3 regions of the Streptomyces sp. NPDC037013 genome follow, and region 3 is predicted to be linked to each of the others. Evidence: riboswitches for the same ligand, from Rfam matches in the RefSeq annotation. Region 3 holds a riboswitch; each other region holds the start of a gene.
The links. A riboswitch is a leader RNA that binds a small molecule or an ion and turns the genes downstream of it on or off. The one in region 3 is predicted to bind cobalamin.

Region 1 (10,385 bases), on a different contig from region 3:
CGCGTGGGCGAGGCAGACGAGCAGCGTCACCGCGAGCACCGTGCCGCACAGCCACACATCCGTCCAGCCGATCCCGCTGAGCGAGCCGAGCAGCCAGAACAGCACTCCGCGGGTCGTCTCGGAGTCGGCCGCCGTGAGGACCACGAACGAGGTGACCGCGGAGAACAGCTGCATGGCCGCGACGCCGGACAGCACGACCCGGTCCGTGGTGTCGCCCAGGGTGTGGCTGAGGAGGAGCACCAGCGCGAAGGAGACCAGCGCGCCCGCGAAGGCGCCCGCCGAGACCGACACCGCTCCCCCGCCGACGCCGAGGACGACGACGGCGACCGCTCCGGTGGACGCCCCGGACGAGACCCCGAGGACGAAGGGGTCCGCGAGGGGGTTGCGGAGGAGGGACTGCATGACCGTGCCGCAGACGGCGAGGCCCGCGCCGCAGACCGCGGCGAGCAGCGTGCGGGGCATCCGCAGGTTCCAGACGATGCCGTCCCTGATGGGGGTGAGCGGGGAGTCGCCCCAGCCGAGGTGGGCCGCGACCGTCGACCACACGTCGGAGACGGAGATGTCCGCCGGGCCGATGGTCACCGCCACGGAGACGGACAGGACGAGCGCGGCGACGCCGGCCACCCACAGGAGCCCCAGCCTCGCGCCGTGCCGGAGCCCCGGCTGTCCGGTACGGGTACGGGTGTTACCCCTGTTCCCCACCGCCTCGCTCACTTGACGAGGCCGAACTTGCGCAGTCCTGCCGCGACTTGTTCGATGCCGTCGACCGTGCGGATCGTGGGGTTCATGGCCTGGCCGCTGAGCAGCACGTACCGCTTCTTCTTCACCGCGGTCAGGTTCTTCGTCGCCGGGTTGGTCTCCAGGAACCTGATCTTCTCCCGGGCGCTCTCCGCGGACTGGGACCTGCGCGTGAGGTCGCCGATGACGAGGACGTCGGGGTCGCGGTCGGCGACGGTCTCCCAGTTGATCTGGGGCCACTCCTCGCGGGTGTCGTCGAAGACGTTCTTCACGCCGAGTTCGCGGGTGATGATGCCGGGGGCGCCGCAGCAGCCCGCCATGTACGGGGCGTCGGAGTTGGCGAACCAGTACAGGAGCGTCGTGTCGGATGCGGCGGCCCTGTCGATGTCCTCGGTCGCCTTCGTGACCCGGCGCTTCAGGTCGGCGATGAGCTTCTCGCCGCGCTTCTCGACGCCGAAGACCTTCGCCAGGTCGCGCACCTCGCCGTAGACGGTGTCCATGGTGAGGGTCTTGACGCGCTTGCCGTCGCCGCCGCCGTCGTTGTCCTTGCCCGCGCAGTCGGTGGGCGAGACGTAGACGGGGACGCCGAGTCCGGTGAACTTCGTGCGGTCGGCGACGCCGCCCTTGCCGACGGTGTAGAGGAAGGAGGCGCTGACGAAGTCGGGTTCCTCGGCGAGGACCTTCTCCAGCGAGGGGTAGCGGTCGGCGAGCCGCTTCACCTTCGCGTTCTCCTGCCGGAGGTTCTTCAGGACCGGGTCGGTCCAGGTGCCGGTGCCGGCCATCCGGTCGGCGAGGCCGAGGGAGAGCAGGATCTCCGTGGACCCCTGGTCGAGGGAGACGGCCCGCCGGGGCGGCGCCTTCACCGTCGCCTCCTTGCCGCAGGAGGCGACAGTGACGGGGTAGCCGTCGGCGTTCTTGCCCGCCGGCCGCTGCGCGGAGCCGTCGCCGCACGCGGTGAGCGTGAGCGCGCCGGCGCAGAGGAAGCTGAGGAGGGCGGATATACGGGCTGTCGAGGACACGTGTTCCCTGGTCCCTTGAGTCTCGCGGCTCATACGCGGAGCCTGGCCTGCGTCTCGACCTCCGCCGCCCGGTGTGCGAGCGGAGGCGCCAGCAGGTCTTCGGACTCGGGATCGACCGGACGGGGCGCCTTCCCGGGCGTCCTGTGACACCCAGTGGCCGTGGCCCCGCCCGTCCCCCTCACCGCTGCGCGTCAGTTCCGGATTCGCACCGGATTCCCTGGCCCAGGTGTGGGTTTGACTGGCTTGCGCAAGTTATCACGCACGCCCGGGCCCGCTCATACGGCTTCGGCCGGGTCGGGCCTCGGCTCGCCGCGGTAGGTGCCGAAGGACCAGCGGTTCCCCTCCGGGTCCTCGATGCCGAACTCGCGGCTGCCGTACGGCTTGTCCTCGATCTCCGCGATGACCTTCACGCCGGCCGCGGTGAGGCGGCGGTACAGGTCGTCCACCCGCGCGGTGACGACGTACGCGGATCCGGCGCCGGGCCTGCCGCAGGTGGAGGCGGCGGCCGGGTCGTAGGAGCCGAGCATGACGCCGCCGCCCTCGGGCCAGTCGAGCTGGGCATGGGCGACGCGGCCCTCGTCCTCGTAGACGGCGGTGCGCAGGAAGCCGACGGTGCCGACCAGGAAGTCGATCAGGGCGGGGGCGTCCTTGGCCTGGAGGCCGGGCCAGATGGCGGGAGCAGGGGTGCGGAGCGGCTGCTCCGGCTCCGGGGCGCCGGAGGGCGAGTTCAGGATGGGGCCCGGTGTGGGGGCCGGGGTGGTGTTCGTGGCGGGGCTCTGGGCCGAATTCGTGGCGGGGCTCTCGGAGGAGTCTGAGGCGGGGTTCGGTGTGGTGTTCATGCCGTCGAGTCTTCGCCCTTGCCGTGCGCCCCGGCTTGGATATTCCGGCACTCTTCGGCCAGCCAGGCGGTGGGACTCACCCCCGTGTACTGCCGGAAGTCGCGGACGAGGTGCGAGTGGTCGTAGTAGCCGGCGTCGGCCGCGACCCGGGCGAGGTCGGGCGCGGCGCCCGCCGCGACCGCGCGGGCCACGGTGGCCTTGGCGTGCTGGAAGCGCATCAGACGTGCCGCCTGTTTGGGGCTCAGTCCCGTCTCGGCGCGGAAGAGCGCGGTCAGCCGGCGCTCGCTGAGCGCCACGTGCCGGGAGAGGCCGCCCAGGGTGCCCGCGCCGCGGTACCGGGCCAGCCATGCCCAGGCCTCGGCGACCTCCGGACGGACGGACCCGGCGGTGCCCCGGCGAGGCTCGTCGTACACGCGCCGCCGCAGATACGCGGAGAGGTGGGCGAAGCGGTCCTCCCAGCCGTCCAGTTCGCACAGTTGCTCGCGGACCTCGGCGGCGCGGTCCCCGAAGACGTCGGTCCCGGCGACGACGAGCGGGCCGGTCAGATCGGCGGCGGGCAGGCCGAGGAGGGCGCGGGCCGCGAGGGGGTGCACGGCGAGCTGGATGCCCGCCTCGTGCTCGGGCTGGACGACGTACGCGGGGCTCTGGTGCAGGCCGCCGACGACGATGTCGGTGCGCGTCGCGGCCGGGCCGGTGGCCTCTTCGGGGGTGGTGCCGGTAGCGATGGGCCCGTCGAGCGAGAAGATCACCGTCAGATACGGCGACGGCAGACCCCTGTGCAGGGCGGGAGGCTGCCCCGCGGTGCGGTAGCCGACCGCGGAGACGACCATGCCGTCGAGCCGGGGAACGGCCCGGGCGAACTCACGGGTGCCCATGCGTCCCAGTATGCGCGGCGCGTCGCGCTTCGTATCGCGCGGCCGAACGGCCGGAGCAGGCCGCAACCCGCCCCGGCGTCCCCCTCCGCTACCCGTGTTCACCTCCCCCATACCTCCCCGCCACGGTGACTTCGATCATGGGAAATGGGCGTCGCGCCCCATAGCATTGCGCGCCGCTCCGGACGGGGCGCATCTCGCTCTCAGGGAACGGCAGGGACGTAACGACATGGCAGTACGGGCAAAGGGCAAGCCGGGCAAGCTGAGCAAGCCGGCCGTCATCGGCACCACGGCGGCGCTGGCCGCCGCCGTCCTCGCGGGCGGCGCGCTGTGGCCGACGGACCAGGCGAGCGCCGCCGACACCTCGGCGGCCACCGCCCGTGAGCTGTCGCACTGGCCGAAGCCCGTGGCGAAGCGGCTCGGCAAGGTCATCGCCGCCAATGACCACAAGGGCGCGTACGCGGTCTTCGACGCGGACAACACGACGTACCGCAACGACCTGGAGGAGTCGCTGCTCCCCTTCCTGGAGATGAAGGGCGTCCTGACCCGCAAGACCATGGACCCCTCCCTGAAGGTCATCCCCTTCAAGGACAAGGCGGGCCACAAGGAGAGCCTGTACAGCTACTACAACCGGCTGTGCGAGGTGGACGACCAGGTCTGCTACCCGTGGGCCGCGCAGATCTTCTCCGGCTTCACGCTGAAGGAGCTCAAGGGGTACGTCGACGAGCTCCTCGCGTACGAGAAGCCGATCCCCGCCGAGTACTACGAGGACGGCGTGCTCACCAGGACCGAGGTGAAGCCGCCGGAACTGTCGCGCGGCATGCAGCAGCTCTACCGGACGCTGCGCGCCCACGGCGTCGAGGTGTACGTGGTCAGCGCGGCCGGCGAGGACCTGGTGCGGATGGTGCTCGCCGACCCGAAGTACGGGTACGGCGTGAAGCCGGAGAACGTCATCGGCGTCTCCACGCAGCTCAAGGACCGCAGGACCGGGCAGGTGACCAGCTCCCGCAAGGAGATCGCCGAGGGCCGCTTCGGCGAGAAGGACCGCGCCGAACTCGCGAAGCGGGAGCTGACGCCGAACCTGTGGGCGCCGCTGACCTGGTACGAGGGCAAGCCCGCGGCGATCAACACCTACATCGACGAGTGGAAGAAGCCGATCCTCGTCGCCGGTGACACCCCGGCGAGCGACGGCCCGATGCTGTTCCACTCCGCCGACGTGGACCACGGCGGCGTGCGCGTCTGGGTCAACCGCAAGGACTCGTACATGAAGCAGCTCGACGGGATGAAGAAGAAGAACGCCGAGCGCCAGCGCGAGCTGGGCCAGAAGGTGACCGCCGACAAGCGATGGCTGACCGTCACCCCGGACCAGATCAGCTAGGACGCCGATGCCGGCGCTGACGCCGACTCGGCGAAGGCGTCGGCCACTCGGTCCCGGTCGGCGCCGTCCGCCAGCAGCGCGTGCAGCAGGAGTCTGGCCTTCGGGGCGTCCAGCGGGCCCGCGGACATCAGCCCGCGCCCGAGCATGTCGTACTCGGAACCCGGGCCCTTGTACGTCTCGCCGAGCAGCGGGCCCGCGCCCGTGCGGGAGGCGAGGACGACGGGGATGCGGGCGGCGAGCGCGGTCAGCGGTTCGACGAGCCAGGCCGGGACGTGGCCGGCGCCGAAGGCCGCCACGACGAGTCCGCCGAAGCGTTCGTCGACGGCGTCGAGGAGTTCGCCGCGGTCGCCGAGCGTGAGCGTGACCAGGGCGACGCGGGCCGGGCCGCGCAGCCGGAGCGGGCGGGCGACGGTGGGCCGCGCCGGGCGGAGCAGGACGTGCGGCCTGCCCTCCACGACGCGGCCGAGCGGGCCCGCGCCCGGGGAGGCGAGGGCTGTCAGGGACGTGGTGTGGGTCTTGCGCACGTGCCGGGCCGCGTGGATCTCGTCGGCGAGGACCACGACGACGCCGAGGCCCGCGCAGCCCGGGTCCGCGGCGACGGCGAGGGCCGCGGCCAGGTTGGCCGGCCCGTCGGCGCCCGGCAGGTCCGGGCGGCGCATCGCGCCGGTGACCACGACGGGGGTGCGGGGCGCGCAGGCGAGATCGAGGAGGAAGGCGGTCTCCTCCAGGGTGTCGGTGCCCTGGACCACGACGACGCCGTGACCCGCCGCCGTCGCCGCGTCGACCCGCTCGGCGAGGTCGGCGACGTCCTCGAAGGCCAGGGAGGAGCTGGGGAGCCTGCGGACGTCGTGGACCCGCACGTCGACGCCGGGCGGGGCCGCGTCCGCGAGGACCTCGGCGCCGGAGAGGCGGGCCGAACCGCCGCCGCCCCGTGCGGAGATGGTGCCGCCGAGGGTGAACACGGACACGGTCGTCGCCATACGCCTCATCTTCCCTGCATGTGCCTCGCGGTCCCGGAGCCGGACCGAGGATAGGCGCCATGACCGACGACTCACCCACCGCGCCGAGCTCTTCTTCCTTGGAGGTCACCGCGACCGTCAGCGCGGCAATCGCCACCCGCACCCGGTTCAACCGACCGAAACGCCCTACGCCGACTGCGCCTTGGGGGATGCGCCAGCCGCCCGCCCCCTCCGCGGGGCGCGCGGCGCCGTCGACGTACAACTAGGGCATCTTGCGGAGCCTGCGGGCGGGCCGCTCAGCCGCGGCGCTCGCCCCCTCGGCCGTCCGGGAGCCGTCGGCGTAAAACCGGGTCAGCCAGCGGCGTATGACCAAGTCACCCCGCGCCGCCCCCAGGCGGACCCGACGGTTCCTCGTCCGTTACCCATGCTGCTATCCGCTTGGCGAGGCCGCCGCCCGCTCGGGTCCAGGCGAAGTGGTCCAGGCGGCGGCCCGCCTCCTGTGTCGTGTAGTGGCGGCGGGTGAGCCGGGCCCTCGGGACCTTGGCGAGGAGGTGGTCGAGGGCGGAGACCGGTGCGTACGTGTCCTGGTCGACGGAGATCGCGAGCACCGGCAGCGTCAGGCCGGCGAGTGCCGCCTCGTAGTCGAGCGCGGAACCCTTCGCGCTGTAGCGGCCGGTGCGGATCTGGCGTGCCCAGTCGCGCATGACGCCCTTGGGCTGGTCGCCGCCGAAGCCGAGCCGGGTGCCGGGCCAGCGGCCGAGCACGGTCGCGGTGACGGTGATCAGGAGCTGGACCAGGAGCAGACCCGCGGCGCGCGGCAGGCCGAACGCGCGGAACCAGACCGAGCCCGTCGCGACGATCGCCACCCCGTCGACGCCGCAGCCCCTGGAACCGGGGCGGCTTCCTCCCCGGGGTGTCTGACGCAACGCCGCGTAAATAAGGGCCAGTTGGCCGCCCAGGCTGTGGCCCAGGAGGTGCAGCGGTGGTTCGGGGCCGAGTTCGGCGCGGATCGCCGCGACGACCGCGGGAAGGTCCTCCTCGACGATGGCGCGGTAGCCGTGGTCGGGGGCGCCGGGCCCGGTGGCGGCCGGTGTCGCCTCGCCCTGGCCGCGCAGGTCGACGGTGAGCACCGTCAGGCCTTCGTCGTGCAGTTGGCGCGCGAAGCGGCGGTAGTAGCGGGCGGCGGTGCCCATCGCGGGCAGGATCAGCACCGCGGGGGCCGGGGGCGGCCCCGGCGCCGGGCCCGAGCCGGACGGCAGGAAGCGGTCCGGTGCGGGGGCGCGCAGCGCATGCACCGGAAGGCGGGTGCCGTCCGGGAGTTCGGCGGTCGTCAGGAGCGGCAGTTCGCCGATGGGGTCCGGCTGGGTCATGGAGCACAGCATGTCCCATCGCACAGGTGACCGCACGGGCTCGTACGAAAACGGGGCCGAGGCGGTCAACTCCCGCCACCGGCCCCGTACTTGATCGGGTCACCGCTCAGCACTCGCTCAGCAGGTGTTCACCAGGCGCTCAGCGGCTGTACCGCATCAGCGCCCGCACCATGTGGCAGGTGATGTCGGACGGCGGGTGGATCCCGACCTCCTCGGCCATGCTCCGTATGGTGCTGTTCGTCGCCTGGTTCGGCAGGTAGACGCCGGAGTCGAGCAGGGCGATGGCCAGGCGCATCGCCTTGAGGCGGCGGTTGTGGTTGATGTACCACTCGCGCGGGCGGCCGGCGGGCAGCGCCTTCTTCGCGCGCGGTGCGTACGGCAGGTCGATCAGGACGGTCTTCGGGACGGTCTTGGACACACGCTTCGACGTGAGTGCGGCAGCGGGCACGGGCATCCTCCTGTCGCGGTCGGGACCCCCCGTCGGGCGCCCTCGAACACTACTGTGATTCTACTGCGGGGCACTGACAATCGCCGCTGGCCAGACGCGCTTTGAGGTATTCGAACAGAGACCTGTCGCACACCCTGGAACGGGTGGTTCGCAGGTAGCGTGTGAGGCATGGAGATCTGGATCAACCCCGCCTGTTCGAAGTGCCGCAGCGCCCTCACCCTGCTCGACGCGGAGGGCGCCGACTACACGGTGCGCCGCTACCTCGACGACGTTCCGACCGAGGACGAGATCCGTGCCGTGCTGGACCGTCTCGGCCTGGAGCCCTGGGACATCACGAGGACCCAGGAGGACGCCGCGAAGGAGCTCGGCCTCAAGGACCGCGAGGCCTGGCCCCGCGACGAGACCGGCCGGGACCGCTGGATCAAGGCGCTCGCCGACCACCCGAAGCTGATCCAGCGCCCGATCATCACGGCCGACGACGGCACGGCGGTGGTGGCCCGCTCGGAGGAGGCGGTGCGGGACGCGCTCTCACGCTGAGGCACGGGTGAGGAACTCCCCCACCGCCCGGTCGAGTTCGGCGGGCCGGGCGAGGGGCAGCCCGTGATGGGAGACGCCGGGCAGGGTCGCCACCGTCACGTCGGGGAGGAGCGCCGCGGCGCGCGAGGCGACCTTCCGCGCGTCGTGGGCGCGGCCGCGCTCCGCGAGGAGCACCAGCGTGGGCGGCCGCAGGGCGCGCAGGGCCGCCGGGTCCGGGCGCGGCCCGGTGACCGGCCGGGCGGAGGGGAATGCGGCGGCGCGCTCCTGGAGGGTGAGCCAGTCGGCGTCGAGCGGGGCGCCGCCGGTCTCCCAGGCGAGGAAGGCGCGGGTGGCGCGCGCCGAGGGGCGCAGCAGGGTCGGCAGGGCGCGCAGCAGGTAGCCCGGGCGGAACCCGGCGAAGCACTGTGTGGGGTCGAGGAGCACCAGGCGCCGCACCCGGTCGGGTGCGCGCAGGGCGTGGTGCAGGGCGATCCAGGCCCCGTACGAGTGTCCGCAGAGGTCGGCGGCCGGGACTCCGAGGCCGTCGAGCAGGGCGTCGAGCCAGGCCGTGAGGTCGGCGGCGGTCCGCAGGGGCCGACCGGCCGCGGGGACGCTGCGTCCGGGTTCGCCGACCAGGTCGACGGCGAACACCTGGTGCGTACGGGCGAGTCCGGCCGCGTTGGCGAACCAGGTGACGCCCGTCGCGCCCCCGCCGGGCAGCAGGACGAGCGGGGTGGCGCCGGCCGGGCCGTGGACGGTGAGGTGGGTCTCCCCGTAGGGCGTGGGCACGGTCCTGGTCGTGGTCGCCGGGGGCCACTTGGCGAGGACCGCGTCGTACGCGGCGCGGAACGCCTCGTCCCCGGGCAGGGTGTCGGGTCTGTGCCGCTTCCGGTCCACGCTCCGCCTCCGTATTATCTCGCTCAGCGAGAGAATAGACGAGGTGGACCATGCCGAACAGCCCCGGCCGCGAACTGGAGATCGTGCATCTCCTGCGCGCCGTCACCGTCGAACTGAGCCTGCGCAGCGCCGTCTTCGCCGCGCGCCACGGCATGCACCCCACCGACGTGCGCGCCCTGATCCGCCTGATGGACGCGCGCCGCGCGGGCACGCCCCTGACGGCGGGCCGGCTCGGCGAGGAGCTCGGCCTGCACTCGGCGGGCACGACCGGCCTCATCGACCGCCTGGAACGGCTCGGCCACGTCCGGCGCGTACGGGACGAGTGCGATCGGCGCCGGGTCCTCATCGAGCTCGACGAACGGGCGGTGGCGCTCGGGCAGTCCTTCTTCGGTCCGCTCATCGGGCGCGCGGTGGAGCTCCTCGAGGGGTACGACGAGCGGCAACTCGCGGCGGTGGAGGGGTTCCTGGGCGGGGTGCTCGACCGGGCCGCCGCGACGGCCGCCGACCAGGACGGATAAAGGGAATGGATGGTTCCGGACTGATGGAACAGATACGGCAAACCGTTACATAGGCCTGCATAGCGTGGGGAGCTCCACGAGCCGACGACCGGACCGAGCGTCCGGCACACGGAAAGGAGCGCGCCGTGCGGAGCTGGATGTTCGGGGGCGTATACGGAACGGTCCTCGCGAGCGCGCTGCTCGCGGCACTGCAGTCGGAGGGCACGCCCTACACGCCGTACTACGACGCGGCCTGGGTCATGGTCACCGCGGGCACCGCCGCCCTCGCCCACGGATACGCCCACCACATGTCCTCCCACCAGCCGGGCCCGGGCCTCCACCGCTGGCGCCGGCTGGCCTGGGCGCTCGCCGACGAGTGGCCGGTCGTCATCGCCTGCTGGCCCACCGTGCTCCTGCTCGTGCTCGCGGGCGCCTTCGGCTGGCCCGAGGCCCCGGTCACGTACACCGGGCTGCTCCTCAACGCCGGACTCCTCTTCGGCTGGGGCACCTTCGCCGCCCTGCGGGTGGGCCACCGGCGCCGCCCGGCCGTCCTGATCGGCGCCGCCGACGCGGCGATCGGCCTGGTCATCGCGGCCGCCAACGCCGTCATCAAGTGACCGCGCCGGTGAGGTGGGCCACACGCGCTTCAGGTAACACGGGGTTCACACAAGAGCAACGGTCGGGAAATCGCCGGTTGCCAGGCTGCCGCACATCACCACGGCACCGCAGCACCCGCACGTTCTGCGCCGTACCGAGCGTTTAAAGGATGAGGCAACCGTGACCTTCAAGGCCGAGTACATCTGGATCGACGGCACCGCCCCCACCGCCAAGCTCCGTTCGAAGACGAAGATC
Region 2 (10,385 bases), on a different contig from region 3:
CACCCCGACCCGGCGCTGTACTGGAAGCCGTGAATCCGTGACACGACCCCGGTCTGCCAAATCCCCGCCTCCGGAATCCCCGCCTTCCGACGCAAACGCATGCCGGGCACCCCCTCTCGGCAGCATCATGGAAGGAGGCGAAACGGGGGTTGCGTCATGGCTGTTCGCTTCGGTCCGGCTTCCGCGCGGGTGCCGGTATGGGTCTTCGCCGTCGTCGGGTTCGTTCTCGTGCTGGGCCTGTTCTTCGGGATTCGAGGTGTCGGGTCCCTCGATGGCGGCGCGCGGGGCGGCGGAAGCGGCGGCGGTTCCCTGGAGAGCGGTACGAGCGCGGGGACGGACACCGGAGGCGTCGGCCCCGGGACCGCGCCCGGCACCACCACCACGACGGGCGGCACCACAGCCGGCACGTCGGGCGGAACGACGCACGGTACGACGGGCGGTACGGCAGGCGGTGAGTGGCAGACCGGTGGCAGCGACGGGGACCGGAACCGCGACCGCGACGGCACCCGGGCCGGCGGCGATGGCGGTGGCGGGGAGCACGGAGGCGGAGAGGTGCCCGCCTGGCTGCCATGGGGGCCCAAGTCACCCAACGTCGACGACCTGTTCGAGCCCGACAGTCTGTACGACCTGCTCCAGCGAGGCGAGTGCCGGGAGGCCTACAGCAGCGCGACCGCCGCCGACAAGGGGAATGGGAACTCGGCGAGTCCGGCCTCCTGGAAGGTCATCGAGGGCCTCGCCGGTATCTGCAAGGCCGCGCAGGGCGAGGCCGACGGACTCGCCATCGCGATCAAAGCGGAAGCGGGCCTGCGTGCGAGCGGTTACCGGCCCGCGAACGCCGAGTACCTGTGCAAGGACGGTGACGCGTACGCCGTCCTGCGACGCTTCGTCGCCTACTACCAGCGGCACCGCGACGAGCGAGTGGTGCTGCGCTCCGCACCGCCGGGCAGTGCGGCCTGCCCCAACAAGATCGCCGCCACGCGCCTCAGCGTCACTCCGGGCGACACGGCCGGCTTCCACGGCACGTGGCCCGACGCCCCGGCGACCGTGGAGCTGCGTGCGCCGGAACTGACCGCCCCGATCGTCCTGAAGCCCTTCGACGGCCTGGACAAAAGGGTGTTGTGCTGCAAGGACGGGACCGTCGCCGTCGACCTTCCGGGGCCGGACGGATTCGGCGGCCGACGCCCGACGGCGATCGACGTGACGCTCGTGACGAAGAGCGGCGTCAGGATCGCCGCGCGGGCCGCGTTCACCCTCGATTGGAGCGGTGTCCCACGGTCGCCGTCCGGCTCCGGTTCCGGCTCGCCCACGACCTCGTCCTCGTTCGCGTCCCCGACCGCCCGGCCCCACCGCTCCCCCGGTGCGACGACCGTACTCTTCCGATGAGCGAACCCCCGGCCCCTGAGCCTGGCCCTGAACCCGACCCCGACCCCGACCCGGAGCCCGCGTCCCCACCACCCCCGCCGGACCCACCGGACCCGCCGGACCCGTCACCCCCACCGTCTCCCCCCGACCCCGCCGAACCCCGGATCAGCTGGATGGAGGTCGTCGGAGCCATCGGATCCCTGGTCACCCTGCTGACCGCGGTGCTCTTCTACTTCGGCTGGGCGAGCACCGACGCGGAGACCAAGGCGCTCGGGCTGCGCGACACCGTATTCCACCTCTCCACCAGCGACTACCTGTTGCGCAGCGTCAGCGCCCTCTACCTTCCCGCCTGGCTCGCGGCGGGCGTCGCGCTCGGCGTGCTCGGGCTGCTGCGCCGGGCCGCGGGTGAACCGGAACGGCTCGCCCGTGCCGTTCGGGTCCTGCGCCACGCCTGGACGGTGCCCGTCGCCCTCACCCCGCTGTATCCGCTCAGCCCCTGGCTGTTCGACCTGGTGCTGCCGCTCTCCGCGATCGGCGGGTTCTCGCTCAGCGCGTACGCCCGTACCCGTGATCGCCGGGACCTGCGGCTCTGGGGGCTCACCCTCTTCATCTGCGTGCTCTCGCTGTTCTGGGCCGTGTCGTCGTACGCGGCCATCGCGGGCCGGGGCCGCGCGGAACTCACCGAGCGGACCCTGCGCGACGGCTTTCCCGCAGTGGTCGTCTTCAGCGAGAAGGACCTGATGATCCGGGGCGGCGGCAGTTGCTTCCGGCGCGTCACCGACAAGGGCAGCCAGTACGCGTACGAATACGCGGGCCTGCGCCTCTTCCACGTCTCCGGTGACCGCGTCTTCCTCGCCCCCCGCGACTGGTCCCCCACCGACGGCACCCTCTACGTCCTCAAGGAAGGGGCGGGGCAGCGCGTCGACCTGATCAGCGGCGCCGGGCGGCGGGCCCGGGAGTGCGGGGAGTAGCCGATTTCGCGGACGGCCCCGTAAGGTGATCGACGCAGCTGGTTCGCCCCGCCCGCCAGGCGGGAGCGTCGCAAGAGGGAACCCGGTGGAAATCCGGGACTGCCCCGCAGCGGTGAGCGGGAACGACCGCCGTCACACGCACTGGGACCGCACGACCGGTCCTGGGAAGCGACGGCCAGTAGGGGTCCTCCTTCACGAGGACGCGCCCGCGAGTCCGAAGACCTGCCCGCTGTCCGTGCGCGAACCACTCGTGCGCGGATATCCCGGTGACCTCGTGGGCGGGTCGGCGTGCATACCAGACGGGCGTCCGCGCCAACGCGCGATCCGGTCCCGTCAGGTGCGTCACCCTTCGCGCTCGCGTCCCGTCGCCGGGATCTCAGGGATTCATCTCGCGAAGGAGATCTCCGTGACCACCAAGCCCGCAGCCGCGGCAGCACGGGCCACCGTGTACGGCTACCCCCGCCAGGGCCGGAACCGCGAACTCAAGAAGGCGATCGAGGGTTACTGGAAGGGCCGTGTCACCGCGGACGCCCTCCGGGACGCCGCCGCCGAGCTCCGCCGTTCGAACTGGCGCGAACTGGCCGACGCCGGGATCGACGAGGTCCCGACCGGCGACTTCTCGTACTACGACCACGTCCTGGACACGACCGTCATGGTCGGCGCGGTTCCCGAACGCCACCGTCACGCCGTCGAAGCGGACCCGCTGGACGGCTACTTCGCGATGGCTCGCGGCACCCAGGACGTGGCGCCGCTGGAGATGACGAAGTGGTTCGACACCAACTACCACTACCTCGTGCCCGAGTTGGGTCCTGGCACCGTGTTCACGGCGGACTCCTCCAAGCAGGTCGCCGAGTTCGCGGAGGCCCACGCGCTGGGGCTGACCGCGCGGCCCGTCCTCGTCGGACCGGTCACCTACCTCCTGCTGGCCAAGCCCGCGCCCGGGGTGCCCGCCGACTTCGATCCGCTGACGCTCCTCGACCGGCTGCTCCCGGTCTACGCCGAAGTCCTCGCCGACCTGCACGCGGCCGGCGCCACATGGGTGCAGCTGGACGAGCCCGCCCTCGTCCAGGACCGGACTCCCGCCGAACTGAACGCCGTGGCCCGCGCCTACCGCGACCTGGGTGCCCTCACCGACCGGCCCAAGCTCCTGGTCGCCTCGTACTTCGACCGGCTCGGCGACGCCCTTCCCGTGCTCACCAAGGCGCCGGTCGACGGACTCGCCCTCGACTTCACGGGGCCGGCCGCCGCCAACCTCGACGCGCTCGCCGCCGTCGGCGGAGTGCCCGGGAAGCGGCTGGTCGCCGGTGTCGTCGACGGCCGCAACATCTGGGTCAACGACCTGGAGAAGTCCCTGGCCACGCTCGGCACCCTGCTCGGCCTGGCCGGCCGGGTCGACGTCGCCGCCTCCTGCTCCCTCCTGCACGTCCCCATCGACGCCGCCCTCGAACGGGACATCGAGCCGCAGATCCTGCGCTGGCTCGCCTTCGCCCGCCAGAAGACCGCGGAGATCGTCACCCTCGCCCAGGGCCTCGCGCGCGGCACCGACACGATCTCCGCCCGGCTCGCCGCGAACCGCGCCGACCTGGCGTCCCGCGCCAACTCCCCCATCACCCGCGACCCGGCGGTGCGCGCCCGCGCCGCGGCCGTCACGCGGGCCGACGTCCACCGCGCCCAGCCGTACGCCGAGCGGGCGGCTGCCCAACGCGCGGGCCTCGGCCTGCCGTTGCTGCCGACGACGACCATCGGCTCCTTCCCGCAGACCGGAGAAGTGCGGTCGGCCCGCGCCGACCTGAGGGCCGGACGGATCGACGAGGCGGGGTACGAGGAGCGCATCAGGGCCGAGATCCGGGAGGTCATCTCCTTCCAGGAGAAGGCGGGCATCGACGTCCTGGTGCACGGTGAACCCGAGCGGAACGACATGGTGCAGTACTTCGCCGAGCAGCTCACCGGCTACCTCGCCACGCAGCACGGCTGGGTCCAGTCGTACGGCACCCGCTACGTGCGGCCGCCGATCCTCGCCGGCGACATCGCGCGGCCGGAGCCGATGACGGTGCGCTGGACCACGTACGCGCAGTCCCTCACCGTCCGTCCCGTCAAGGGCATGCTGACCGGGCCGGTCACCATGCTCGCCTGGTCCTTCGTCCGCGACGACCAGCCGCTCGCCGACACCGCGCGGCAGGTCGCCCTCGCCCTGCGCGAGGAGGTCGTGGAGCTGGAGGCGGCCGGTACGTCGGTCATCCAGGTCGACGAGCCGGCGCTGCGCGAGACGCTGCCGCTGCGCGCCGCCGACCGTGCCGCCTACCTGGCGTGGGCCACGGAGGCGTTCCGCCTCACCACGAGCGGGGTGCGTCCGGACACGCAGATCCACACGCACATGTGCTACGCCGAGTTCGGCGACATCGTCCGGGCCATCGACGACCTCGACGCCGACGTCATCAGCCTGGAGGCGGCCCGCTCACACATGCAGGTCGCCCGCGAACTCGCCGCCCACGGCTATCCGCGCGAGGCCGGGCCCGGCGTGTACGACATCCACTCCCCGCGCGTGCCGAGCGTCGAGGAGGCGGCGGCCCTCCTGCGCACGGGGCTTGAAGCGATCCCCGCCGACCGGCTGTGGGTCAACCCGGACTGCGGCCTGAAGACGCGCGGCTGGCCGGAGACCCGCTCGTCCCTGGAGAACCTGGTCGCGGCGGCCAGGACAGTCCGCGAGGAGCTGTCCGCGTCCTGACGGCCCGCATGGTCCGCCCGGCGGGGGGCTTGCCTTCGCCCCCCGCCACACGTCCCTTTCCCTTCCCGCTCTCTTCCGGGTTGCACTGTGCAAAGATGCGTTCCGTCGATCGCAGAGTCCGCGCCACCTACAAGGCCCACCGCCATGAAGCAAGCCCCCTCGCTCCTCTTCGTCCTGTACGTGGCCTGCACGGTGTGCAAGACCCGTGTCGCGCACCTGGAATTCACCCCGCCCGGCACGGATCCCGTCAGCCAGCCGCGCTGGGACGCGGTGCGCCGAGCCGCCTACGCCTCGTCGAGGAGCCCCACCCTCTGGTGGTTCACCGTGGAGAGCGAGGACCACACGAACGGCGTGGGTGAGAACATCTCCGCCGAAGACGCCGAGCGTTACCGAAGAGCCTTCCGCTATCCCCGCACTTTCGCGCGCGTCCAGACGGCCGGCCTCAAGGGCGACGCCGGTTTCTGCGCCGAGTGCGACGTCCCCTACTGCGCCCGGCACTGGCAGCGCGGCGACGAGACGATGTGCCCGCTGGGCCACGCCCGTTGAGGACCCCGCCTCCCGGGGGCGCGGCGGGTGCCCCGGCGCCGGAGCGACGGCACGGTGATCACCGACCGGGGTGATCGCCCGCGGCACCGTCGATGAGTTCGCGGACGATGTCCATGTGCCCCGCGTGCCGGGCGGTTTCCTCGATCATGTGGATCAGCACCCAGCGCATGGAGACCGTCTTGCCGTCCCAGGACGTCCCCAGGGCGTCGAGGTCCAGCTCATCGATGACCGCGTCCGCGGCGGCTCTGGCCCGCGCGTAGAACTCGACGATCTGAGCGGTCGTCTCGCCGGGGGCCGCCGCCATGTCGTCGTCGGTGAGGGGGTCGAACCAGAACGGCTCGGTCTCCCGGCCGAACGCCGTGCAGAACCAGCCGTACTCGACGGCCGCCAGATGCTTGACCAGGCCCAGCAGACTCGTCCCCGAGGGTGTCATCGGCCGCCGCAGCGCGGCGTCGTCCAGACCCTCCAGCTTCCACGAGACCACGTCACGGTGTCGGTCGAGGCTGACGTGCAGGCTCTCTTTCTCACCGCCGGTGTACGGCACGCGCTTCATCATGCCCGGAACGTAACAGCCGGGTCTGACAACGCCGCGAGGGCGAGCGGAGGGAGCGGCCCAGCTCCCTCCGCTCCCCCCACCGCTCGGCGTCAGTTCACCGTCAGTTCGGCGATTCCCGGGTGCTTCTTCGCGTCCGCTTCGCCGCGCACCGTCACCCGTACGTACCGCGCGAGTCGTGTGTCGTCCGCCTTCGCCCGGTGCCAGTGGTGGCCGTCGAGGGAGAGTTCCACGGTGTGGGCGGTGGGTTTTGTGTCGGTCCAGGTGGGGGTGACCTTCCTGACCTGGACGGGCTTTGCCAGGTCCGTCGTCAGCCGGCCGGTCGCGGCGTCCGGGACCCACCCCGTGGCCGTGTTGCCGTCGACGGCGGCGTTCGCGTACATGCCGGGCTGCTGGGAGGAGGCCGTGGCGCGGGCGCAGCGGGCCGCGTTGGTGGTGGGGGTGAGGTCGGGGCGGCGGGTCTTGAGGACGACCGGGGCGTCCTTGCCGACGATCTGCTCGCCCTGCGGGGTGTCGAGCGTCATCGGCTCGCCGCCCGTCAGACGCACGGTGGTGTGGTGTGCGCCGATCTCGATGTCGTACGTACGCCCCTGCCAGGTCAGCCCGCGGAGGTTGACGCCCTCGTGGAGTTGCGGGGGCAGCATCGGGTCGAGGCGCAGGCGGTCCTCCCGCATCCGCAGGCCGGTCAGGCCGTTGGTGAAGACCTGGAGGAAACCGCCCTTGCCGGTGAGGAAGTCGTGCGCGGGCGAGCCCGCCAGAGGATCCTCGGCGCCCGCCTTGTCGCCGCGCGCCTCCGAGAACTGGGCGAAGGGGCCGCGTACGAACGGCTTGATGGAGCGTTCCAGATAGGTGTACGTCGAGCAGCCGGGCTCACCGATCCCCGCCGCGTCGATCGCGTGGACCGAGTCCGTCATGGCGGGTCCGTCCGGGTCGGTGCGCTGCGCGTAATAGTCGAGGGTGCCGGCCGCGGCCCCCTCGGGCATCGGCCACTCCAGCGGGTACATCAGCAGGACCGTGTCGGCCTGCTTGATGGTGCTGCCGTCGTAACCGTCGTACTGCCGGAAGACCTTGCGCCCGGCGTCGTAGGGGATCCGGATGCGGTCGGCGATCGACGTCCAGGCGGCGGGGGCCCGCTCGCCGAGGAGTTCGGCGGCGCGGGTGGCGTGGCGCAGGGCGGTGACGGCGCCCGCGTTGGTGAAGACCGCGTCGTCGACGCCGTTGCTGTACTCGTCGGGGCCGGCCGTGTCCTTGATCGAGTAGCTGCCGTCCTTGTTCCGGCTGACGCGGTCCGCCCAGAACTCGGCGATGCCCTTCATCACCGGCCAGCCGCGCTCGCGCAGCCACCGCGTGTCCTTCGTGGCCAGGTAGTACTGCCAGGTGGCCAGGGAGATGTCGGACTGGAGGTGGATCTGGGTGCGGCAGTGCGGCGGGTCGACGCTGTGGCACTCCTTGGCGAGGTCGCCCGAACTCCCGCTGTTCCAGGGGTAGAAGAGCCCGCTGTAGCCGAGCCGGCGGGCGTTCTCACGTGCCCCTGCGCGGGTGCGGTAGCGGTAGTCGACCACGGACGCGGCCAGTTCGGGGCGGGTGGCGAGCAGCCCCGGGTACATCCAGGTCTCGGCGTCCCAGAAGACGAGGCCCGCGTAGTTGTCGCTGGTCAGCCCCGCCGGGGCGATGCTGTTGGCCGCTCCCCGACGCGTACTTGAGAGGAGTCCGTACTGTGCCGAGCGCACCCACGCCTGCATGTCGCGCTGCCCGGGCACCTCGATGTCGCTGCGCCACAGTCGCGACCAGGCGGCGGTGTGGGAGCGCCGGAGTTCCTGCCAGCCCCGGTCGGCGGCGTGCCGGGAGGTCGCGGTGGCGTCCCGGCGCGGGGTGCGCGAGGTCAGTCCCGTGTCGACGCCCACGTACTTGGTGAAGTCGTACGACCGGCCGCGGCGGACCGGCAGAGCCAGCGACTGGCGGGACGTCAGCTTCTCCGCCCCGCCAGCTCGTTGGGTCTTGATTCCGTGTGCCGCGCTTCCGGCGCGGAGGGTGGAGGCGACGGCTCCGTCGACGTTCGTGCCGTCGGTGCGGAAGGCCACGTCCATGGTGGGCGCGGCCGGTCCCGCGGCCCGGTGGCCTTCGGTGCGGTCGCCGCCGCCGGTCTGCCGGATCCGTCGCGCGCCGCGGCCGTCCAGCAGATCGGTGACGGTCGCCCTGCCGCTCCAGTGCGGCCTCATCGTCATGCGGACGGCGCCCACGTGCGGGTCGGCACGGTCGGCGAGCACCTCGTACACGAGGTCGGTCCTGCGGCCGTCGGCGGCGGTCCACGTCAGCGATGTACGTACCACGCCGCAGTGGAGGAACAGCGACTGGCGGTAGTGGGAGATGCGGCCGTTCGGTGTCGAAGAGTTGAAGGTGTCTCCGTGTGCTCCGCCGGTGCGGAGGGTGAGCGCGGACCAGGTGGGCAGGGCCGCGACGGCCTGCCGGTCCCCGGCGGTCCGCTTGTTGTGCGCGTACAGGCCGGCGACGAAGGAGCCGTCGTAGCGCGGGGTGAACAGCGGCCAGCCCGTCTTGGCCTGGCTGTCCGCGTAGCCGGCGCCGTTGGGCGGCACGCGCTGGCCCAGGTAGCCGTTTCCGACGAAGGCGTGATGGGTGTCGGTCGTGTCGGGGCGGGTGGTGCCGAGCGTCCAGCCGTCACCCTGGCGGCAGTTGGTGTCTGCGGTGGCGGCGGCCGGCTCGGCGACGGCGGCGTCCCGCGCCGTCTGCGAGGCCGCCGGCGGCACCGAGGCGACGAGCGCGCCGGCCAGGAGGACCGCGGTCAGTCGGGCGGCGCGTGGCCGTACGCCGAGGGAGTACGTCATTGTTCTCCGTCACTCTGGTTCGCCTGCGAGGGTCCAGGGACCATAAATTTCCTGAACGATCCACGTCAATAGACGCACGCGATCAGTCAAGTCCCGAACGCATGACCACCAGTTATAGCGTGCCCCGGCCACGCTCCGGGCTTTCCTCCACCGCTTCTCCGGCCACTCTCCGGCGCACGCGAAAGGGAGGGAACACTCGTGCCGAGTGTTCCCTCCCCACACCTTCAGCTGCCCCCGGCGGGAGCCCTGAGTGGTGTCAGTGGCGCGGGCCCTGCTTGCGGTCGCGCCAGTCCTCGCCCTTCATGCCACCGCGGCTCCGCTCGCCCTTGGCCTGGTCGTACTCGATCTGCTCCTTGCGGACCTGGTCCGAGACCTCGCGGTTCTCTGTGACCTTCTCCGTCTCCAGGCGGACACGCTCGACGGGCACCGCTTCCTTGCGGACCACGGGCTTCTCGGCGTGCAGGGTGACCTCGGCCTCCTCCTCGCCGATCTTGGCGCGCGTGCCGTCACCCTCGCGGATGGGCTCGCGGACGACGCGGACCTCCTCGTGGGAGACCGGTACGGACGTCGTCACGTTCTCGGTGACGACGACCTTGCGCAGCCTGGCCTTGCCGACCGTCTCCTCCTCCGTGCCGACGCGCAGCCGCTCCTCGGAGCGGATCATCTCGTCGCCCTTGCGGTCGCCGGTGGCACCGGCACGCGTCGCGAACTCACGACCGCCCGCACCCGCTCCGGCCATGTCGGCGCGGCCACGGCCGCCCGCCGTCGGCGCGCCCGGGCGTATGCCGCCCGCCATGCCACCAGCGGTGGCCTCCGGGCGGGCGAGCCCGTAGTGGCGGTACAGCTCGTGCTCCTGCTCCGGCTCGAGGTGCTGGTCGGCGTCCACGCGCGGGGCCTCCTTCACGGCCTCCTTGGTGGTCGCCACATGCAGCTGGTCCTCTTGGCGACGGGCGCCTTCGAGCGGGACGAAGCTCTGCTTCATGCCGAAGAGACCGGTCTTGACGGTCACCCACTCGGGACGACCGCTGCGGTCGTCGAGGTAGACCTGCTCGACGCTGCCGATCTTCTCGCCGGTCTGGTCATAGGCCGTCAGGCCCGCAAGCCCGTCGGGATTGGTGAAGGCCTCGCCCTGCGTCATGGGTGATCACTCCCTTGGAGCGCGCGACGGGCAGAATCGACTCTCGCCACGGACGACGCACGCCTCCCCTCCACTCCGCTCCGTGCCGCTGCACACCGCAACCAGGAGAGTCACGGAGCGTGTGCGGACGGCCCGGCGAAGGACGTTCGGCGGCACAGTTGCGGCCCTCCGGCCGATCCGGGCCGCTTTCCCGCCGATTAGGCCATTCGGGTACCCCCGCGCGAGGGCCACCACGTCCGAGGCCCGG
Region 3 (10,385 bases):
GGCCGCGGCGGTCCCTAGGGCGGCTGTGACTGCGGTGACGGCCGCTGCCGTCGCTTTGGCTGGGCGCACCGTCCCAGTGTCCGGGGATGAGGCTCCCGAGGCCAGTGGGCCATACCCGTGAAGTGCGCGGCGAACTCGGGTGGCGGAGCGGCCGGGCCTCAGCCGGCCGGCTGGCCGTACCCCCCGAGCTTGTCCTCCGCTTCGCGCAGCTGTGCCGGGGAGAGCAGGTTCGGGGCGTGGCCGGGCACCGCGGCGGCGGTGAGCCAGAGGCGGGACATCCATTCCAGTTGGGCGGTGCGGTCGTAGGCCTGGGCGAGGTTATGGCCGTAGGTGACCGTTCCGTGGTTCTGCAGGAGGCAGCCCGTGCGGTCGCGCAGGGCGCCGAGCATGTTCCGCGCGAGTTCCTCGGTGCCGTACAGCGCGTACGGGGCGACCCGGACGGGGCCGCCGAGTATGCCGGTCATGTAGTGCACCGCGGGGAGCTCGCGGACCAGCAGGGAGACGGCGGTGGCGTGCACGGCGTGGGTGTGGACCACGGCGGTCGCGCCGGTCTCGCGGTAGATCGCGAGGTGCATCGGGAGTTCGCTGGTGGGTGAGAGCTCGCCGATGGTCCGGCGGCCTTCGAGGTCGACGCCGACCACGTCCTCGGGGCGCAGCCGGTCGTACGGGACGCCGCTCGGGGTGACCAGGACGGTGTCGCCGACCCGGACCGAGACGTTGCCCGAGGTGCCGACGACCAGGCCGTCCGCGACGGTCCTGCGCGCCGTATCGACCAGTTCGTCCCAGGCGCGCGCGATCGCGTCCCGCGCCGTGCCGCCGTCCGTGTGCTGCCGCTGCTGAGTCATGCGGGGATCCTGCCGGGTGATCAGTATCTCTTCAACGGGCCGGCGGGGCGGTTCCGAGGGGCGGGCGCGGGCGGGGGCCGCCGGATGGCGGAACCCGACACTCCGCCCAGTTTGCGGGCCTCCGGGCCCCGCTCCTTACGATCGTCTTCGGCTGCCCGGGCCATACGGAGTGATCGCGCTCCACTTCGGGTCACCGCACCGCCCGGCCCAGTTCACTTTCCGTTCACCCGGATTGCCTACGTTCCACATGCCACTGACGTCCAACAGAAGCCTGGGTAAATGGAACACATCACGCTTCTCCTCGGGATCGTGATCGTCACCGCTCTCGTGTTCGATTTCACGAACGGTTTCCACGACACTGCCAACGCGATGGCGACGACCATCTCGACCGGCGCTCTCAAGCCCAAGACGGCGGTGGCCATGTCCGCCGTGCTCAACCTCGTCGGAGCCTTCCTCTCCGTCGAAGTCGCCAAGACGATCTCCGGCGGCATTGTCAACGAGGACGGCCTCAAGACCGAGGTCATCTTCGCCGCGCTCGTCGGCGCGATCCTCTGGAACCTCCTCACCTGGCTGGTGGGCCTCCCCTCCAGCTCCTCCCACGCCCTCTTCGGCGGGCTCATCGGCGCCGCGGTCATGTCACAGGGCTGGTCGTCGATCAACGGCGGCACCGTCGTCACCAAGGTGCTGCTCCCGGCCGTCGCCGCCCCGCTCGTCGCGGGTGTCGCCGCCACGCTGGCGACGCGCCTGACGTACCGCATCGGCCGCAAGACCGACCAGAAGGCCACCGCGAAGGGGTACCGGGCGGGCCAGATCGCCTCCGCGGGACTCGTCTCGCTGGCCCACGGCACGAACGACGCGCAGAAGACCATGGGCATCATCACGCTCGCCCTGATCACGGGCGGCGTCCTGAACCCCGGCGCCAACCCCCCGATGTGGGTCATCGTCTCCGCCGGTGTCGCCATCGCGCTCGGCACCTACCTCGGCGGCTGGCGCATCATCCGCACCATGGGCAAGGGCCTGACCGACCTCGCGCCGCAGCAGGGCTTCGCCGCCCAGACCAGCGCCGCGACGGCGATCCTCGCCTCCTCGCACATCGGCTTCTCGCTCTCCACCACCCAGGTCTGCTCGGGCGCCGTGATGGGCGCGGGCCTCGGCCGCAAGGGCGGCGTGGTCCGCTGGTCGACCGCGACCCGGATGTTCGTCGCGTGGGGCCTGACCCTGCCGGCGGCCGGTCTGGTCGGCGCGGGCGCCGAGTTCCTCACCAAGCAGGGCCCCTGGGGCATCACGGCCACCGCGGCGCTCCTCATCGCCGGCTCGGGCGTGATCTGGTTCCTCTCCCGCCGCAACGCCGTCGACCACACCAACGTCACGGACGACGAGACCCGCCACGACGGCATCCCGGCCGCCGAGCCCGCGGGCGTCGTGACCACCGCGATCGCCGCCGTCACCCCGCCTCCCGCGGGCGCGCCGGCCGCCTCCTCTCTCCGGGAGGAGCCCGTCAAGGCCACCCTGTCGGCCCCGACCACCACCACGACCGGCGCCATGGCGGACCCCGCCCGGCCCGCGACCGTGTAAGGACAGACCAGCATGAGCATCGACTGGGCAGCCCTCGGCTCCGTCTTCGGAGTCAGCCTCGCGGTGACCGTGGCCCTGGTGGGCCTGTTCACCCTCGGCATCGTCGGCCTCTCCAAGCAGGAGTCGGCGGCCGCCTCCACCGGTGGCTCCGCGGCCCTGGCCCGCACCGGCGCCTACGCCTGCTTCGCGCTGTGCGCCGCGGCGGTGGCGTACGGCATCTATCTGATCGTCGCCTGACGGCACGGCCGTCATCCGACGGCGGCGTTCCCGGGTGGGGCGCGGAGCGGTCACACGCTCCGCGCCCCACTCGTGCGTGTGGGCCCCAACACACTCTCCCGCCGCAGGTCAACGGCGAGTTGACGGGCCTTCGCGAGGCGTGGTGGACTGCCGGGGCCAACCACGGCGGCAGAAGAGGAAGCCGGTGCGAATCCGGCGCGGTCCCGCCACTGTCACCGGGGAGCCACTCCCCGCGAGCCAGGAACTCTCGCCGCCGATCACGTCGAACCAGGGCGCGGACACCCTGAGTGAGGACATATCGCCATGCCCGGCCGCCCGGTGCCGCCCTCCCCCCTGAGTACGAGTCCTCTCCTCAGCGCAGCGGCGGGCTGAGCCCATGAGTGCCGATCGCGACTTCGCGTACGGCGCCGCCGCCGGCCTCCTCGGTGACCTGCTGCTCGGCGATCCCCGCCGGGGCCATCCGGTCGCCGCGTTCGGCCGTGCCGCGGGCGCCGTCGAGCGGCTGCTGTGGCGCGACCACCGCGGGTGGGGTGCGCTGCACGCCGTGGTCTGCGCCGGTGGCGCGGCCGGCGCCGCCGCCCTAGCCGCCACCGCCGTACGCCGCTCACGCACCGGATCCGTCGCGCTGACCGCCGCCGCCACCTGGGCCGTCGTCGGCGGCACCTCGCTCACCCGGGAGGCCCGGGCCATCGGCGGGGCGCTCGCGGCCGGGGACATCGAGGTGGCGCGGGAGCGGCTGCCGCACCTGTGCGGGCGGGACCCGCAGGCGCTGGACGCCGACGGGATCGCGCGGGCGGTCGTGGAGTCCGTCGCCGAGAACACCTCCGACGCCGTGGTCGGGGCGCTCGTCTGGGGTGCGCTGGGCGGGGTCCCCGGGCTCGTCGCCTTCCGTGCCGTCAACACGCTGGACGCGATGGTGGGGCACAAGTCGCCCAGGTATCTGCGGTACGGGTGGGCCTCCGCCCGGCTCGACGACGTCTTCGGGTGGCCCGGCGCACGGCTGACCGCGGGACTCGCCGCGCTCGCCGGGGATTCGCCGCGCGGCGCCCTGCGGGCCTGGCGCGCGGACGCCGGCCACCACCCGAGCCCGAACGCGGGCCCCGTCGAGGCCGCCTTCGCCGGCGCGTTGGGCGTACGGCTCGGGGGGACGCTCTCGTATGCGGGCCGGGTCGAGCACCGTCCCGTGCTGAACACCCGGGGGCGCCAGGTCCGGGTGGCGGACATCGAACGGGCCGCCACGCTGTCCCGTCGCGTCGGCGTGCTCGCCCTCGGTGCCGTGGTGACCACCCGCTGGGCGCTGCGGTCGGCAAGGCCACCGCGGTCGGCAACGTCAGGGAGAAACTCATGAGCGGTGGACTGCTCGTCGCGGGAACCACCTCGGACGCGGGCAAGAGCGTCGTCACCGCCGGCATCTGCCGGTGGCTGAGCCGCAAGGGGGTGTCCGTCGCGCCGTTCAAGGCGCAGAACATGTCCCTCAACTCCTTCGTCACCCGCGAGGGCGCGGAGATCGGGCGGGCCCAGGCCATGCAGGCGCAGGCCGCCCGCGTCGAGCCGAGCGCCCTGATGAACCCGGTGCTGCTCAAGCCCGGCGGCGACCGCTCGAGCCAGGTCGTCCTGATGGGCAAGCCGGTGGGCGAGATGAGCGCCCGCGGCTACCACGGGGGCCGCCAGGCGCAGTTGCTCGACACCGTCGTGGGATGCCTGGAGGAACTCCGGGGCACGTATGACGCCGTGATCTGTGAGGGGGCGGGCAGTCCCGCCGAGATCAACCTGCGGCGCACCGACATCGTGAACATGGGCATCGCGCGCGCCGCCCGCTTCCCCGTCCTGGTGGTCGGGGACATCGACCGGGGCGGGGTGTTCGCGTCGTTCTTCGGCACGACGGCGCTGCTGAGCGCGGCCGACCAGGAGCTGGTCGCCGGCTATCTGGTGAACAAGTTCCGGGGTGACGTCTCGCTCCTCGAACCCGGCCTCGACATGCTGCTCGGCCTCACCGGACGGCGCACGTACGGCGTACTGCCGTTCCAGCACGGGCTCGGCATCGACGAAGAGGACGGCCTGCGGGTCTCCCTGCGGGGCGCCGTGCGGGAGTCCGTGGTGGCCCCGCCGGTCGGCGAGGACGTGCTGCGGGTCGCCGTGTGCGCGGTGCCGCTGATGTCCAACTTCACGGACGTGGACGCGCTGGCCGCCGAGCCGGGCGTCGTCGTGCGGTTCGTGGACCGGGCCGAGGAACTCGTCGACGCCGACCTCGTGGTCGTACCGGGTACGCGGGGAACGGTGAAGGCACTGCGGTGGCTGCGCGAGCGCGGCCTCGCGGACGCCCTCGCGCGCCGCGCCGCCGAGGGCCGGCCGGTGCTCGGGATCTGCGGCGGCTTCCAGGTTCTCGGCGAGCACATCGAGGACGACGTCGAGTCGCGCGCCGGGTCCGTGGACGGGCTCGGGCTGCTGCCGGTGCGGGTGCGGTTCGCCCGCGAGAAGACCCTCGCCCGGCCGGTCGGCGAGGCTCTCGGCGCGTACGTCGAGGGGTACGAGATCCACCACGGCGTCGCCGACGTCCGGGGCGGGGAGCCCTTCCTGGACGGTTGCCGGGTCGGCGAGGTGTGGGGCACGCACTGGCACGGGTCGCTGGAGAGCGACGCGTTCCGCCGCCGGTTCCTCACCGAGGTCGCCCGCGCGGCCGGGCGCCGCTTCGTGCCCGCGCCCGACACCAGCTTCGCGGCGCTGCGCGAGGAACAGCTCGACCTGCTCGGCGACCTGATCGAAGAACACGCGGACACCGACGGCCTGTTGAGCCTGATCGAGAACGGCGCGCCGGGGGGCCTGCCGTTCATCGCGCCGGGAGCGCCGTCGTGAGCGCCGCCACGCACCACCGCATCAAGGAGGCTCTGTGAGTACCCCGTACCCGTTCACCGCCCTCGTCGGCCAGGACGACCTGCGGCTCGCGCTCTTGCTGAACGCCGTCTCGCCCGCCGTGGGCGGTGTGCTCGTGCGGGGAGAGAAGGGCACGGCCAAGTCGACCGCCGTGCGCGCCCTCTCGACGCTGCTGCCGGAGGTGCCGGTCGTCGCGGGCTGCCGCTTCTCGTGCGACCCGGCGGCCGCCGACCCGAACTGCCCGGACGGCCCGCACGAGGCGGGTGGGGCCACCGCGCGGCCCGCTCGGATGGTCGAGCTGCCGGTCGGCGCATCCGAGGACCGCCTCGTGGGTGCGCTGGACATCGAGCGGGCCCTCGCGGAGGGCGTCAAGGCCTTCGAGCCCGGCCTGCTCGCCGACGCGCACCGCGGCATCCTCTACGTCGACGAGGTCAACCTTCTCCACGACCACCTGGTCGACCTCCTCCTGGACGCCGCCGCCATGGGCGCCTCGTACGTGGAGCGCGAAGGCGTGTCCGTGCGGCACGCCGCGCGCTTCCTGCTCGTCGGCACGATGAACCCCGAAGAGGGCGAGCTGCGGCCGCAGTTGCTGGACCGGTTCGGGCTCACCGTCGAGGTGGCCGCCTCGCGCGAGACCGACCAGCGCGTGGAGGTCGTACGGCGGCGGCTCGCCTACGACGACGACCCCGAGGCCTTCGCGAAGCGCTTCGCCGAGGACGAGGCCGCCCTGCGCGACCGCGTCGTGGCGGCCCGCGCGCTGCTGCCCCAGGTGACCCTGGGCGACGCGGCGCTGCGGCAGATCGCGGCGACCTGCGCCGCGTTCGAGGTCGACGGCATGCGCGCGGACATCGTGATGGCGCGCACGGCGACGGCTCTCGCCGCCTGGGCGGGCCGCACCGACGTGCAGAGCGAGGACGTGCGCCAGGCGGCGCTGCTCGCGCTGCCGCACCGCAGGCGCCGCAACCCCTTCGACGCGCCGGGCCTGGACGAGGACAAGCTCGACGAGACGCTGGAGGAGGCACGCCAGGACGAGGCCGCGGAGGAGCCGGAGCCCCCGGAGGGCGGCGACGACCCCGACGGTGACGGCCCTGACGGTGGCCCCGACGGTGGAGGCGGCGGACAGCCCCCGGCCGACGGCCCCGACTCACCCGCTCCCGACTCCCCCGCGCCCGACCTGCCCGCGCAGAACCAGGGCCCGGACCCCGACGAGACGGCCGCCCCGCAGGAGCCCGCCCCCGCGCCGGGCGGCGCCGCCGGCGAGCAGCAGGCGGTACGGGCCGCCGAGCCGTTCCGCACGAAGATGCTGAGCGTGCCCGGGATCGGCGAGGGCGCGGCGGGGCGGCGCTCGCGGGCGCGGACCGAGCACGGCCGTACGACGGGGTCGCGGCGCCCCCGCGGGGCCCTCACCAAGCTGCACCTCGCGGCGACGGTGCAGGCGGCGGCCCCGCACCAGAAGGCGCGCGGACGTTCCGGCGCGGGACTCGTCGTACGCCGTGACGATCTGCGGCAGGCCACCCGGGAGGGGCGCGAGGGCAATCTCGTGCTGTTCGTCGTGGACGCCTCCGGGTCGATGGCGGCGCGGCAGCGGATGAGCGCCGTCAAGGGCGCCGTGCTCTCGCTCCTGCTCGACGCCTACCAGCGGCGCGACAAGGTGGGGCTCGTGACGTTCCGCGGCACCACGGCCGAGGTGGCGCTGCCGCCGACGTCGTCGGTGGACGCGGCGGCGGCCCGGCTCGAGTCGCTGCCGACCGGTGGCCGCACGCCGCTGGCCGCGGGGCTGCTGAAGGCCCATGACGTCCTGCGGGTCGAGCGGCTGCGGGATGCCGCGCGCCGGCCGCTGGTGGTCGTGGTGACGGATGGGCGTGCCACCGGCGGGGTGGAGCCGGTGGCCCAGGCGGGCCGCGCCGCGCGGCTGTTCGCGGCGGAGGGGACCGCGTCGGTCGTCGTCGACTGCGAGTCGGGGTTCGTGCGCCTCGGTCTCGCGGGCCGGCTCGCGGGCGAGCTCGGCGGGACGGCCGTGACCCTCGACGAGCTGCGGGCGGATTCCATCGCCGGCCTCGTCAAGGACGTACAGACAATGAACTCGCCTTCGAGGAGGGCCGCTTAATGCCGCAGGGACAGCCGAGCGTCGTGCCGGACGACGGGCTCACGACGCGTCAGCGCCGCAACCGTCCGCTCGTCTTCGTGCACACGGGCATCGGCAAGGGCAAGTCGACGGCCGCGTTCGGGCTCGCGCTGCGGGCCTGGAACCAGGGCTGGCCGATCGGGGTGTTCCAGTTCGTGAAGTCGGCGAAGTGGAAGGTCGGCGAGGAGAACGCGCTGAAGGTCCTCGGCGCCTCCGGGGAGGGCGGCACGGTCGCCTGGCACAAGATGGGCGAGGGCTGGTCGTGGATCCAGCGCGCCCCCGCCGAGGGCGAGTTGACCAACGAGGACAAGGCGCGTGAGGGCTGGGAGCAGGTCAAGCGCGACCTCGCCGAGGAGACGTACAAGCTGTACGTCCTCGACGAGTTCGCCTACCCGATGCACTGGGGGTGGATCGACACGGACGAGGTCGTGGAGGTCCTCCGGAACCGTCCCGGCACCCAGCACGTGGTCATCACCGGCCGCAACGCGCCGCAGAAGCTGATCGACTTCGCGGACCTCGTCACGGACATGTCGAAGGTCAAGCACCCGATGGACGCGGGCCAGAAGGGCCAGAGGGGCATCGAGTGGTAGCTCGCCTCGTCATCGCGGCGCCGTCCTCGGGCAGCGGCAAGACGACCGTCGCGACGGGCCTGATGGCGGCGTTCGCGGCGGCCGGGCTCGCCGTCTCCCCGCACAAGGTGGGGCCGGACTACATCGACCCCGGCTATCACGCGCTGGCGACCGGCCGTCCCGGCCGCAACCTCGACGCGTACCTGTGCGGGCCCGATCTGATCGCGCCGCTCTTCGCGCACGGCTCCGCCGGGTGTGATCTCGCCGTGGTCGAGGGCGTGATGGGGATGTACGACGGCGCCGCGGGACAGGGCGAACTCGCCTCCACGGCACACGTGGCGAAGCTGCTGCGGGCACCGGTCGTGCTGGTCGTCGACGCGTCGTCGCAGTCGCGTTCGGTGGCGGCGCTGGTGCACGGCTTCGCGTCGTGGGACCCCGAGGTGCGGATCGCCGGGGTGATCCTCAACAAGGTCGGCTCGGACCGGCACGAGGCGCTGCTGCGGGAGGCGCTCGACGAGTCGGGGGTGCCGGTGCTCGGCGTACTGCGCCGCGCGCCCCAGGTGAGCGCCCCCTCACGGCACTTGGGCCTGGTGCCGGTCGCCGAGCGGCAGCCGGACGCGGTGGCGTCGGTCGCGGCGCTGGCCGCGCAGGTGCGGGAGGGGTGCGACCTGGACGCCCTGCTCGCCCTGGCACGCTCGGCGCCCGCCCTGCCGGGAGAGGCGTGGACGCTCGAGGCGGGACTCGGCACCGCACCGGCTTCGCCGAGTCCGTCGTCGGAGGCCGGACGGGCCGTCATCGCCGTCGCCGGCGGGGCCGCGTTCACCTTCTCCTACGCCGAGCACGCGGAGCTGCTGACCGCCGCCGGGGCGGAGGTCGTGCCGTTCGACCCGCTGCGCGACGAGCAACTCCCGGACGGGACGGCCGGGTTGGTCATCGGCGGCGGCTTCCCCGAGGTGTACGCGCCCGAACTCTCCGCCAACGAACGGCTCAGGAAGGCCGTGGTCGAACTCGCCCTCTCCGGCGCGCCGGTGGCCGCCGAGTGCGCGGGCCTGCTGTACCTCGCGCGCGAGCTGGACGGGCAGCCGATGTGCGGGGTGCTCGACGCGAAGGCGCGGATGGCGGAGCGGCTCACCCTCGGCTACCGGGAGGCGGTGGCCGTCTCCGACAGCGTCCTCGCGGCCGCGGGCACGCGGATGCGGGGGCACGAGTTCCACCGCACCGTCATCGAGCCCGGCGCGGGGCCCGCCCCCGCCTGGGGCCTGCACGCGCCCGAGCGGCGCGTCGAGGGCTTCGTCCAGGGGAAGGTCCACGCCAGTTACCTGCACACGCACTGGGCGGCACAGCCGGGGATCGCGCGCCGCTTCGTCGAGGGCTGCGCGCGGTGACCGCGTGCGGCGGCTCAGCCCGCGATGCCCACCACGAGCCAGATGAACGCCGCGCCCGCCACCGTGCACAGCAGGGTCGAGCGGGCCGGGTGGTCGTGGTGCGCCTCGGGCAGGATCTCGGCCGCCGCGAGGTACAGCAGCGCGCCGCCGAAGAAGCCCAGATAGCTGCCGAGCAGTTGCTCCGGAATGGTGAAGAGCAGCGTCGACGCGGCGCCCACCACCGGCGCGGCCGCGTCCGCGAACAGCATCGCGAGGGCCTTGCGGCGGGCGTTCCCGTACAGGCTGGTGATCGTGTATGTGTTGAAGCCGTCCGCGAAGTCGTGGGCGACGACGGCCAGCGCCACGGCCACGCCCATGCCGCCGCCGACCTGGAAGGCGGCGCCGATCGCGACGCCGTCCATGACGCTGTGCCCCACCATCGCGGCGGCCGCCGTGAGCCCGACCTCGGGGACCCGTCCGGTCCCGTGCTCGTCGGCGCCGTGCGCGGCCTGGCGGCCCGCGAGGAGGCGTTCGACCAGATGGGCGACGAGGAAGCCGGCGACGAACAGGAGGAGGGCCGCCGGTACGCCGAAGACCGGGTCGCCCGCCGCGTCCAGCGCCTCCGGCAGCAGGTCGAGGCCGACGACACCGAGCATCAGGCCGCCCGCGAGCCCGAGGACGAGATGGCGCCGGTCGGTGACCCGCTGGGCCGTCCACCCGCCCACCAGGGTCATGAGGAAGGCGCCGAGCGCCACGAACACCGCCATGGGCCCTTGCTATCCGATTGACCCCCCGCCCC

Region 1: it holds a riboswitch for cobalamin, as region 3 does, so the genes downstream of both, ACZ7DY_RS10255 (ABC transporter substrate-binding protein) here and ACZ7DY_RS30900 (cobalamin biosynthesis protein) in region 3, are expected to answer to the same signal.
Region 2: it holds a riboswitch for cobalamin, as region 3 does, so the genes downstream of both, metE (5-methyltetrahydropteroyltriglutamate--homocysteine S-methyltransferase) here and ACZ7DY_RS30900 (cobalamin biosynthesis protein) in region 3, are expected to answer to the same signal.

What each region holds. Positions count from the first base shown of each region.
Region 1 is NZ_JBVJRV010000003.1:68,305-78,689, forward strand. It holds gene ACZ7DY_RS10250 (FecCD family ABC transporter permease) at 1-702, opposite strand, end outside; gene ACZ7DY_RS10255 (ABC transporter substrate-binding protein) at 711-1,757, opposite strand; cobalamin riboswitch at 1,831-2,015, opposite strand; gene ACZ7DY_RS10260 (VOC family protein) at 2,033-2,596, opposite strand; gene ACZ7DY_RS10265 (helix-turn-helix domain-containing protein) at 2,593-3,471, opposite strand; gene ACZ7DY_RS10270 (HAD family hydrolase) at 3,698-4,846, shown strand; gene ACZ7DY_RS10275 (asparaginase) at 4,843-5,826, opposite strand; gene ACZ7DY_RS10280 (alpha/beta hydrolase family protein) at 6,180-7,175, opposite strand; gene ACZ7DY_RS10285 (hypothetical protein) at 7,315-7,623, opposite strand; gene ACZ7DY_RS10290 (arsenate reductase family protein) at 7,792-8,160, shown strand; gene ACZ7DY_RS10295 (alpha/beta fold hydrolase) at 8,152-9,036, opposite strand; gene ACZ7DY_RS10300 (MarR family winged helix-turn-helix transcriptional regulator) at 9,087-9,554, shown strand; gene ACZ7DY_RS10305 (hypothetical protein) at 9,680-10,150, shown strand; gene glnII (glutamine synthetase) at 10,311-10,385, shown strand, end outside.
Region 2 is NZ_JBVJRV010000001.1:926,259-936,643, reverse strand. It holds gene ACZ7DY_RS03995 (GNAT family N-acetyltransferase) at 1-33, shown strand, start outside; gene ACZ7DY_RS03990 (hypothetical protein) at 157-1,383, shown strand; gene ACZ7DY_RS03985 (hypothetical protein) at 1,536-2,333, shown strand; cobalamin riboswitch at 2,356-2,577, shown strand; gene metE (5-methyltetrahydropteroyltriglutamate--homocysteine S-methyltransferase) at 2,740-5,058, shown strand; gene ACZ7DY_RS03975 (hypothetical protein) at 5,203-5,604, shown strand; gene ACZ7DY_RS03970 (DinB family protein) at 5,663-6,157, opposite strand; gene ACZ7DY_RS03965 (discoidin domain-containing protein) at 6,250-9,000, opposite strand; gene ACZ7DY_RS03960 (PRC and DUF2382 domain-containing protein) at 9,257-10,138, opposite strand.
Region 3 is NZ_JBVJRV010000009.1:71,236-81,620, forward strand. It holds gene ACZ7DY_RS30880 (alpha/beta hydrolase family protein) at 1-69, opposite strand, end outside; gene ACZ7DY_RS30885 (class II aldolase/adducin family protein) at 159-845, opposite strand; gene ACZ7DY_RS30890 (inorganic phosphate transporter) at 1,125-2,420, shown strand; gene ACZ7DY_RS30895 (hypothetical protein) at 2,433-2,657, shown strand; cobalamin riboswitch at 2,783-2,924, shown strand; gene ACZ7DY_RS30900 (cobalamin biosynthesis protein) at 3,034-4,005, shown strand; gene ACZ7DY_RS30905 (cobyric acid synthase) at 4,002-5,510, shown strand; gene ACZ7DY_RS30910 (putative cobaltochelatase) at 5,545-7,635, shown strand; gene cobO (cob(I)yrinic acid a,c-diamide adenosyltransferase) at 7,635-8,243, shown strand; gene ACZ7DY_RS30920 (cobyrinate a,c-diamide synthase) at 8,237-9,607, shown strand; gene ACZ7DY_RS30925 (ZIP family metal transporter) at 9,622-10,353, opposite strand.